DNA from 3 places in the Anaeromassilibacillus sp. 1001302B_160321_C8 genome. Region 3 is predicted to be linked to each of the others. Evidence: predicted binding sites of a transcription regulator. Region 3 holds the regulator's gene; each other region holds the start of a gene.
The links. Region 3 encodes LexA, which represses DNA repair genes until DNA is damaged. Its sites were predicted from a motif close to CNAACANNTGTTNG; they were not measured.
Positions count from the first base shown of each region.

Region 1: a site for LexA is predicted at 1,343-1,356, ahead of recA (recombinase RecA). Genes of this name have one in related genera too.
Region 2: a site for LexA is predicted at 1,597-1,610, ahead of I2E77_RS01710 (putative DNA modification/repair radical SAM protein). Genes of this name have one in related genera too.

Region 1 covers NZ_JADNJD010000005.1:144,716-147,993, forward strand. Annotated here, with positions in the region: gene I2E77_RS05380 (DUF1385 domain-containing protein) at 1-366, shown strand, start outside; gene prmC (peptide chain release factor N(5)-glutamine methyltransferase) at 363-1,223, shown strand; gene recA (recombinase RecA) at 1,488-2,651, shown strand; gene I2E77_RS05395 (regulatory protein RecX) at 2,680-3,278, shown strand, end outside.
Region 2 covers NZ_JADNJD010000002.1:76,774-80,051, reverse strand. Annotated here, with positions in the region: gene I2E77_RS01715 (TIGR03915 family putative DNA repair protein) at 1-259, opposite strand, end outside; gene I2E77_RS01710 (putative DNA modification/repair radical SAM protein) at 262-1,581, opposite strand; gene I2E77_RS01705 (C-GCAxxG-C-C family protein) at 1,780-2,232, shown strand; gene I2E77_RS01700 (helix-turn-helix domain-containing protein) at 2,220-2,684, shown strand; gene I2E77_RS01695 (hypothetical protein) at 3,217-3,278, shown strand, end outside.
Region 3 covers NZ_JADNJD010000002.1:278,688-281,965, forward strand. Annotated here, with positions in the region: gene I2E77_RS02745 (M23 family metallopeptidase) at 372-1,115, opposite strand; gene lexA (transcriptional repressor LexA) at 1,657-2,241, shown strand; gene I2E77_RS02755 (cyclase family protein) at 2,313-2,906, opposite strand; gene I2E77_RS02760 (5'-methylthioadenosine/adenosylhomocysteine nucleosidase) at 3,017-3,278, opposite strand, start outside.

The sequences.
Region 1 (3,278 bases), on a different contig from region 3:
CATCACAGCCGCTTCCATCCGCGCTGCGGCACGAGCTTTATGATTATCATGCTGCTGCTGGGGGTCATCATCGGGTTCTTCATCCCGTTCACAAACCCCATCCTGCGCACATTGGTCAAATTGCTTTGTATTCCGGTGGTGGTGGGCATCGGCTATGAGCTTATCCGTATCTGTGGGCGTTATGACAACCTTGCCACGCGCATCATTTCGGCCCCCGGCCTCTGGATGCAACGGCTGACAGTCAAGGAACCGGACGACAGCATGATCGAAGTGGCGATTGAGGCGATGAAGGCGGTCATCCCGGAGGACGGGACGGATCTGCAATGCCCGTTACAGGCCAAGCAGCCAAAGGAGAAAACGGCATGACGCTGCGGCAAACGTATCAAAAGGGAAAGATGCTTTTAGAAAAGGCAGGGATTGAAACCCCTGCCTTTGATGCTGTCTGCCTGTTTGAAAAGGTCTTTGGTATGGATCGCCAAAAGCTGATGATCCATGGGATGGAACCGGCGGAAGAAGCGCACGCGGCCGCATATTGGGAGCTTTGTGAAATGCGGGCGCAGGGGCGGCCGTTGCAGTACATCCTTGGCGAGTGGCCGTTCATGGATTTTACGCTTTGCGTGGGAGAAGGCGTTCTGGTGCCGCGCGAGGAGACGGAGTTGCTGGTGTATACAGCGGCGGAACGGCTCCGTGTGGGCAGCGGCGCGAAAGGGCCTTGGAAAGGGATCGACCTCTGCGGCGGAAGCGGCGCAGTGGCGATCGGGCTTGCATCCCTGCTCCCAGGGTTAGAGATATCCTGCGCAGAGCTCTATGCGGATGCTTTCCGGTTTTTGGAGGCCAATGTCCGCCGGCTGGCAAGCAAGGCCGTCCATCCGGTCCGATTAGATGTCTTGTCGCCGGAATCGGCCGCACCGTTTTCCGGACTGGACCTTGTGGTGTCGAACCCCCCTTACGTGGAGGCGGGGGTGATTGCGGGACTACAAAAAGAGGTGCAGCAGGAACCGCGCACAGCCCTGGACGGCGGGGAAGATGGGCTGGTGTTCTACCGGGCGATTGCGCAGCTATGGGTCCCGCGTTTGAAGCCCGGCGGCGTTGCCGCTGTGGAGATCGGGGAAGAACAGGCGCAGGCCGTGACGGAATTGTTCCAAGAGGCGGGTGTGCGGGAAATCGAAGTGCGCAAGGATTTTAACGGGTTGGACCGCGTGGTCGTTGGCGTCCGGGCATAGGTTTGTAAATGGATGGCTTGGCGGCGCGCAGGCGTGCTGGATTGTGCCCGCCGCTTTCCGGCGAGAGGGCATTGGCCTGGGAAAAATATGGAATGCAGGATTTTACAGAAGCAGGGAGGCAAATATTTGTTCGAAATTGCCCTCCATCCATTGCTTTTCTTTCAAAAATACGATATAATAATGCAAGTTATTTTATGACTTGTCGCTTCGAGACGCCGGAACTTCTTCCGGCGTTTTTCCAATCAAAAGACCGGAGGGAATCAAATGGCCATGGACAAAAGCCGCGGCGCGGCTGCGGGAAAAACGATGGATAAAAAGGCGGCGCTGGAGACAGCGCTGGCGCAGATCGAAAAGCAGTTTGGCAAGGGCGCGGTGATGCGTCTGGGCCAGAACGAGGCCATGCATGTGGAGGCGATCCCCACCGGTTCGCTTTCCCTGGATCTGGCGCTCGGGATCGGCGGGCTGCCGCGCGGCCGTATTGTCGAGATCTACGGCCCGGAGAGTTCCGGCAAAACCACGCTGGCCCTGCATTGCATCGCAGAGGGGCAGAAGAACGGCGGCAACGCGGCGTTCATCGATGTAGAGCACGCCCTCGACCCGGTGTACGCCCGCGCGCTGGGCGTGGATGTGGACGGCTTGCTCGTTTCCCAGCCGGATACCGGTGAACAGGCGTTGGAGATCACGGAGGCGCTGGTGCGTTCGGGCGCCATCGACGTGATTGTTGTCGACTCGGTGGCGGCCCTGGTGCCGCGCGCGGAGATCGAGGGCGAGATGGGCGATTCCCACGTCGGCCTGCAGGCGCGCCTGATGAGCCAGGCGCTGCGCAAGCTGGCGGGTGCGATTTCCAAATCCAACTGCGTGGCGATCTTCATCAACCAGCTCCGCGAAAAGGTGGGCGTGATGTACGGCAACCCGGAGGTCACCCCCGGCGGCCGCGCATTGAAGTTCTATTCCTCGGTACGCATCGATATCCGCCGCATCGAGACGCTCAAAAACGGCACGGAACAGGTCGGCTCCCGCACCCGTGCGCGCGTGGTGAAAAATAAGATTGCGCCGCCGTTCCGCGAGGCGGAGTTCGACGTGATGTACGGCCGCGGCATTTCACGCGAAGGCGAGCTGCTCGACCTTGCGGTCAAGCTCGACATTGTGCAGAAGAGCGGCGCCTGGTTCTCCTACAAGCAGGAGCGCCTTGGACAAGGCCGCGACAATGTCAAAAACCTGTTCGCCACCAATAAGGAACTGGCGGACGAAATCGAACAGCAGGTCCGCGCAAATGTCGGGAAACTCTATGCCAAGTCGGCGGTACCCATGCCGAACGCTTCCCCAGCGAAACCGCTGGAGATCCCCGCGCCTGCGGCGGAGGTGGCAAAACCGGCCTCCCGCGCAGCGGCTGCGAAAATCGACATAGAGGCCGACGACGTCGAATAGACATGAATCATAAAAGGATGGGAATGCTTTGTTAGTTACCGCATTGGAGCCGCGGCGCAAACGCCTGACGGCCCTGTTCCTGGATGGGGAGCTCGCCGCAAAGTTAGACTCGGAGACCCTGTTGCAATCCGGCCTGCGGATTGGGATGGAGCTCGACGACGAAGAGCTGTACCGGCTGATCCAGCGGAGCGACGCACACCGCGCGCAGGAGAAGGCGCTCTACCTGTTGGAGCACCGCAGCCACTCCAAAAAGGAACTGGCGGATAAGATTTCCCGGACGGCGGGGCGCGAGGCAGCGGAACGCGCTGCGGAGCGCATGGAAGAGCTCGGCCTGGTCAACGACGCGCAATATGCGCGCAATTTGGCGGAAGAGCTGCTGCAGCGCAAGCGGTTTGCGGCGCGCCGTGCGGAATATGAGCTCTTGCAAAAGGGGATCGACCGCGCGCTCGCCCAGGAAATTGTGGAAGAGCTCGCCCCAGAGCCGGAGGAATCGCTCCGGTTCCTGCTGGAACGGAAATATCAGAGGTCCCTTTCCGATGAAAAAGGGCGCCGCCGCGTGTTTGCTGCGCTGCAGCGGCTTGGTTACAGCGGCGAGGACATCCGCACAGCGCTGCGGGACTATATCGA
Region 2 (3,278 bases), 200 kb from region 3:
GCAGCCGTTCCCGTTCCGGCAGGCAGGTGAGGAAACCGGTTTCCACCAACTCGCGGGCTTCCGGGGAGATTTTGCGGGAGAGGGATGTGTAGACGCGCTCCGCACGGTCGGGGTCGGTTTCAATCCATTTTTCCGGGTATAAGGACACCTGTGCTTCTTCCTCGGGCAGAATTTGCACAGGGACCTCCCGCCTGATATAGCTTTCAAAAACACAGCAAAGAAAGCCGTCGAAGCTTCCGTCGTAGCGATAGGCAACCATGGTCAGGCCTCCTTTTGGGCAAGTTCCGGAAAGGCAACCGGCGCTTGTGGTTCTGTCGTGGGGGATGGGGTGAAAAAGGAGAGCTGTTCCGGGACATCCTGTGCCGCAAGTTTCTGTTTTTCCTCGGAGATCAGGGCGCGCAGGACGCTCTCTGGGGTAAAGCGCAATCCCTCCCGCATCTTTCCGGAACAGGTGATGAAATACTGCGCGCGCTTTAAGACCACGCCGATTTTTTTCAGGCCGTCGAAGTCGAGGGAACGGCAGCGACGCGCCGCCCGGATACGCTGGGCGCTGCGCACGCCGATCCCTGGAACGCGCAATAGCATCTCATACGGGGCGGTATTGATTTCCACCGGGAACTGTTCCATATGGTTGACCGCCCAACCGCATTTGGGGTCCACCAGGGGGTGGAAGTTTGGATGATGGATGTCCAAAAGCTCGTCGGCGGTGAAGCCGTAGAAGCGGAGCAGCCAATCCGCCTGGTAGAGCCGGTGTTCCCGTAGAAGCGGCGGTTTTGTCCCCTTGGGGGGCAGTAGGGCATTTTCCGAGACCGGCATATAAGCGGAGTAAAAAACACGCCGCAGGCCATACTTCCTATAAAGCCCCTCGGTCAGGCGGAGGATATTCCAGTCAGTGTCCGGGGTGGCGCCGATAATCATCTGTGTGCTCTGGCCGGCAGGGGCGAATTTCGGCGTACTGCGGTACCGTATCAAGTCGTGGCGTGTCTCCTGGATTTTGCCTGCGATCAGGCCCATCGGCTGTAGGATGGAACGCTTCGATTTGTCCGGCGCAAGCAGCTTGAGACTGCGCTCGGAGGGCAGTTCGATATTCACGCTCATACGGTCCGCGAGCATCCCGAGAAGCGTCAGGAGCCGGTTGTCCGCACCGGGGATGGCTTTGGCATGGATATACCCCCGGAATCCGTATTCCTCCCGCAGGAGGCGCAGGGTTTGGATCAACAGCTCGCAGGTGTAGTCGGGGTTTTTGATGACGGCAGAGCTTAAAAATAACCCTTCGATATAATTGCGCCGGTAAAACCCAATGGTCAGGTCGGCCAGTTCGCGCGGGGTAAACGTTGCCCGGGGCGTATCGTTGGACCGGCGGTTTATACAATATTGGCAATCATATATGCAAGCGTTGGTCATCAGCACCTTCAATAAGGAGATGCACCGCCCGTCAGATGCAAAGCTGTGGCAGATGCCCATTTTCACAGCACTGCCCAGTTTTCCTTTTTTCCCGCCGCGGTCGATCCCGCTGGAGGTACAGGCCACGTCATATTTGGCGGCGTCGGTCAGGATGGTCAGTTTTTCAATGGTTGTCATAGAAAACCCTTCTTATAAACATATGTTCGATACAAACAGTATAAGGAACTTTTCTGCCAAAGTCAAGCGGAAATTGCAACCATTGCCGATTTGCGTTATAATTTTAGAAACAGACCGATTGGACAGGTTCTGTTTTGCAAAACTCCATGGATGGTTTTGATCGGATTCCTGTCCAAACATTCGGAAGGAGAAATCAAGATGGGCGATAAGGCAGAGAGGGCAAAGGCCCTCTTTCTGGAAGGATACAATTGCACACAGGCGGTGGTCGGCGCTTTTGCGGAAGAGATCGGCATGGATTTTGACACCGCCGTCCGCTTGGCCTCCGGCTTTGGCGGGGGTATGGGACGCTTGCGGCAGGTATGCGGCACAGTCTCGGGCATGGTGTTTGTCGCAAGTGCGAAACTTGGCTACACGGACCCAAAGGCCAAAGTGGAAAAGAAAGAGCTCTATCAGGAGATTCAACGGCTGGCGGAGTGCTTCCGCAAGGAAAACGGCTCGATTGTGTGTGCGGAATTATTGGCAGGGGTCAAGGACGCAGACAATTCCCCGGTTCCAAGCGAACGGACAGCGGAATACTATAAAAAGCGCCCATGCCCGGAGTTGGCAGCATGTGCGGCGCGGATTTTGGAGGACTGCGAATGGATACGGTGACGCTCTATCGGATCAATTGTTACCATGCCCCGCGCGAGGAGTTGATCGGAGAGAGTTTTTCTCTGGTGCCCTGGGATGAAGACGACGCCACCATGAAGGGCGAGGACGACGGGGGAAAAGATTATGAATTGCCAAAGGGCTATGAATTGAGTGCAGAGGACGGCGTGCCGGTGATCTTGAATCCGGATGGGCGGCCCTGTAGTTTGCAGGGGCATAACGGGTGCCCGCTGCTGATCGACGAGGCCAAAAAGCTTGCGATCCTGGTGGAGCGCGATAAGAAGATTCTACGCCAGAGGGAACTTGCCCATCTGACCCGCGCACAACTGGCGGAGCGGTTAGAGGTTTCACAAGCGTTGCTGTATCAATGGGAGCACTGTGAAGTGGAGCCGGATGTCCGCACGCTGAAGCGCATCGCGGATATTTTGCAATGCGAGATCTTGGAATTGATCTAAACCGAGGCTACGTGGAAATTCATAACGACAACGAAACATAAAAGGAAGCTGCGGAGGATGTTCCTTCGCAGCTTCCTTTTATGTTTTTTTAATAAATTCTGTATGGCAAACCGGGCAGGTAATCTGAATTTTCCCTTTTCCACGCGGAACGCGCAGCGTGTTTTTGCAGTTCGGGCATTTGTAATACCGGTGGGTCTTGGAATCCTTAATCCGGGCCTTTTTCCTCTGAAACCAGCTTTTGATTGGATTCCAGAACGCTAAAAATTTGAGGTTTTCCTGGTAGCGTCTTGCTGTGTTGCGAGAAAGCATACGGAATAGGCACAAAATTAAAACGGCCAGCGCAAACAGGCGGAAAATCCATAGGCCAGTAAGAGGGGCAAAGAAAATGAGAATCAGATAAACAATCAGTAAAGCAACCCCCAACTGATCCGGGCCGTACCGCCCTATCATAAACCTTCTCAACCAATCCAAATTGTGAACCTTCTCTCTTGTGGAAATTCTGTATCCATTAGTCTAAACGTTTCACAGGACGATTTCAATACGAATTTGTAAACAATATAATGCGATCGTAAACCTGCAGCCCATCTCCGAGAA
Region 3 (3,278 bases):
CCGTGGGGAACCGGGCTATACAAACCTGTCTGTTCTCTTTCCCCGTCTATTTAAGTATAGTAAAATTTCCGCTGGGTATGGTAACGTTCGGTGTCTATTTCATGAATAAACTGTTAAGGATTCACCCGAACGGACAACTCGCATCCAATTTAATCTCCACCCCGTTACATCAATTGAAACGCACTTCACCGAAAAGAAGGGGCCTTTTCATTTCGTATATAGTGTACCACGAAATTAATAATATTTCCAGCAACATTCTTGTAATTTTTATGAATATATTCTAAACTTTACAGGCAGAGATCAAAAAAGCAGAGTCAAAAGATTCCTCTCTTGACTCTGCTTTTTATGCCCCTAAACGTTGCCGAGGGCGCCTATTCAAAGATTGTGAGGGGGTCAATCCACTTGCCGGACTTCTTAACCGCAAAATGTAGATGTGGGTCGTCAGCGCTCTCACAAGGGGTTGTCCCAACCGTCCCGATTTTTTGACCGGCCTTGACCGTATCGCCGGCTTTCACGTCCATCGTTTCCAGGCCACAGTAGCATCCGCCGGTCTCGCCGTGCTCGATATATACGACATTCCCAAATAGGTCGTCGTGGTAGGCGTTTTTCACGGTCCCATCGGCGATCGCTTTCACTTCCGTGCCCAATTCCGCAGCGAAATCCACCCCCGCATGCGCGCGCCAGTCTTTCATCGTTTTAGAATAGATTAGATTGTCGATGCTAAATTTTTGCACAACCGTTCCATCGACCGGATACGAAAAAGACAATGGAACCGTCGTGGTCTTTACGGCGGGCTCTTCCGAGGAAACCGGCGCTTTGGATTGCGGCGCCTGGCTGCTGGGGGATGTGCTCGGCGGTGCGGATGGTGTGGAAGATGTTGTGCCCGGCGAGCTGCTTCCAGGGACCTCCAACACGCCGCTCACCGCTTCATTCGCTGGATAGGCCGTTGTTTGGCTGCTGGATGGTTCCTCCTCCGGCGTCGCATAGTTGATAACGCTATCATACGTCGTCCAGGCGGCCACACCGATTGCAATTAAACAGACGCCCAGAGCAATGTAAAAGCCTTTGGAAGCCCCTCCGGATGAATGGTTCTTCTGATAGTGGTTGTTAGTCATTCGTTGCACCTCCGAGTCTATTTTTGCCACCTATTTCGGGGAATATGCGGCAGCTGCAAAAATAGGAACCGTACACAACAAATGAAAAAAGACCGAACCCTTACGGATTCGGTCTTTCTTCTTAGCTTGAGGGGTATATTGAGGAGGGTAGAACATGTATCAAGTTCTGGTGCGGCTCCATTGCTTGATTACGGTTCTTATTATACTCACTTTACCGATTTGAGTTGTTACGATGCTATGAATATTCTTTAAACTATTTCAGTAGATTTTTTGAACGAATTTCCGTAGAAATTGCCAAAAAGGGACGCTTTGGGAAGAAACCCCTCGAAAGTTTCACAAACAAACGTTTACATTTTTTGACCGCCTGTGTTATAATGGAATTATTAAAATAACCATTTTCATAGATGTGTACCGCCTTTCTCTATAATAAAGGGGCAATGGATAGAAGCCTTCGCAGGCGCCCATCTATTTTTCTAACATGCTCTTCCGAATGGCTCCGGAAATGGATCAAAAACCACCACCAGGAAAGTGAGGATGCGATATGTTGACAGAAAGCCAAAAGAAAGTATACGACTATTTAAAAAGCCGGGCACAGGGCGGCCTTCCTCCGACCGTTCGGGAAATCTGCAAAGCGACCGGCCTGAAATCCACGTCCAGCGTCCACGCGCACCTGAAGACACTGGAACGCGAGGGATATATCAGCCGCGACGCCGGCCTCAACCGCGCCATCCATCTTGTGGGGGAGCAGCCCACTGTACAGGTGCCGGTCGTTGGCCGTGTGGCTGCGGGGCAACCCATCCTCGCAGTGGAAGAGGTGGAGGGCTATGTCCCCTTCTGCCCGCCCAACCAAAATGCCGACGACTACTTTGCACTGCGCGTGCGCGGGGAAAGCATGAAATGCGCCGGCATCCTGGACGGCGACCTTGTGATTGCCCGCAAAGTATCCACAGCGGAGGACGGGGAGATGGTCGTCGCCCTGATCGAGGATGAGGCGACGGTCAAATATCTGTATCGGGAGCCCGACCGCATCCGCTTGCAGCCCGATAACCCGGAGTATGAACCCATCTATGCGACCGACGTCACCGTGATCGGAAAAGTCGTCGCAAGCATCCGCTATTATAAATGAGCAAACATCCCCTATAAACAGACTGGCGCGGCCCTGCTTTTAGCAGAGCCGCGCCGTTTGATTTTCAAAATTTAATCCGCTTCGCCGTCTTCCGCCAACAACACTGCCCGGAGAGGGGAGGCTTCCGCCCCCTTCAAGTAGAGTGGGAACGCCACCAACGTATAGGTACCCTCCTTCACATGGGACAGGCACAACCCCTCCAAAATGGGAATATCTGCACCCAGGAGTTCAACATGCGGCCCCGCCTCCTCATGCGGCGCGCCGATGCTCCAGGCATCCGTCCCAACCAACGTCACGCCGGCGGCAGCTAAGGCAAATGCAGCGCTTGTGGAGAGGTAAGCCTCCCCTCCGCCCTTGAACAATAGGATCTTTTCGCAATAGGGCATGATACGGTCGATGTCGGCCCCCGTGACAATCCCGTGTGCTGACACAACTGTGCAGCGCCCCATAAACCGGGACAGGTCCAGCTCGTCCACCGTCTTTCCGTCGTTGATAAAATGGCGGGGGGCATCCACGTGGGTGGCAGAATGGCACCCGGTATAGAACCCGGAGAGATTGTATGAATCCCCCAGCTCCATGCGCCGCACCAGTTCACGGCGAGGCTCTGGGTCCCCCGGATAAACCGGTGTAGAAAATAGCTCCCGCGAAATGTCGATGACCTTCATATCCTGCCGCCTCCTTTTCCCTGTCACTTTTTGTAATCTTTTGAAATCTTTTGAAAGATCTGGTCCGTTTCTTTTGTTTTATGGGTAGGGGATTTCTGCTTGCTCGATTCCTATATATTTTCCAACATTGGCAGCGCCGTGCAAAGCAATTCGGTTGTCTGATGCGCGGCAAAGGTGGAAAATTGCTCATAGTCCACGCCCGCGTTGCTATCCGCATTGTCGGAAATACAGCGCACCGCTGTGTATTCGGTTCCATTGATATAGCACACCTGCGCAATACTTCCGCTCTCCATCTCACAGGCAACCGCCCCAAAGGTGGAGGCGATCCAATGAAGTTTTTCTGCACTGCTGATAAATTGGTCCCCGGAGGCG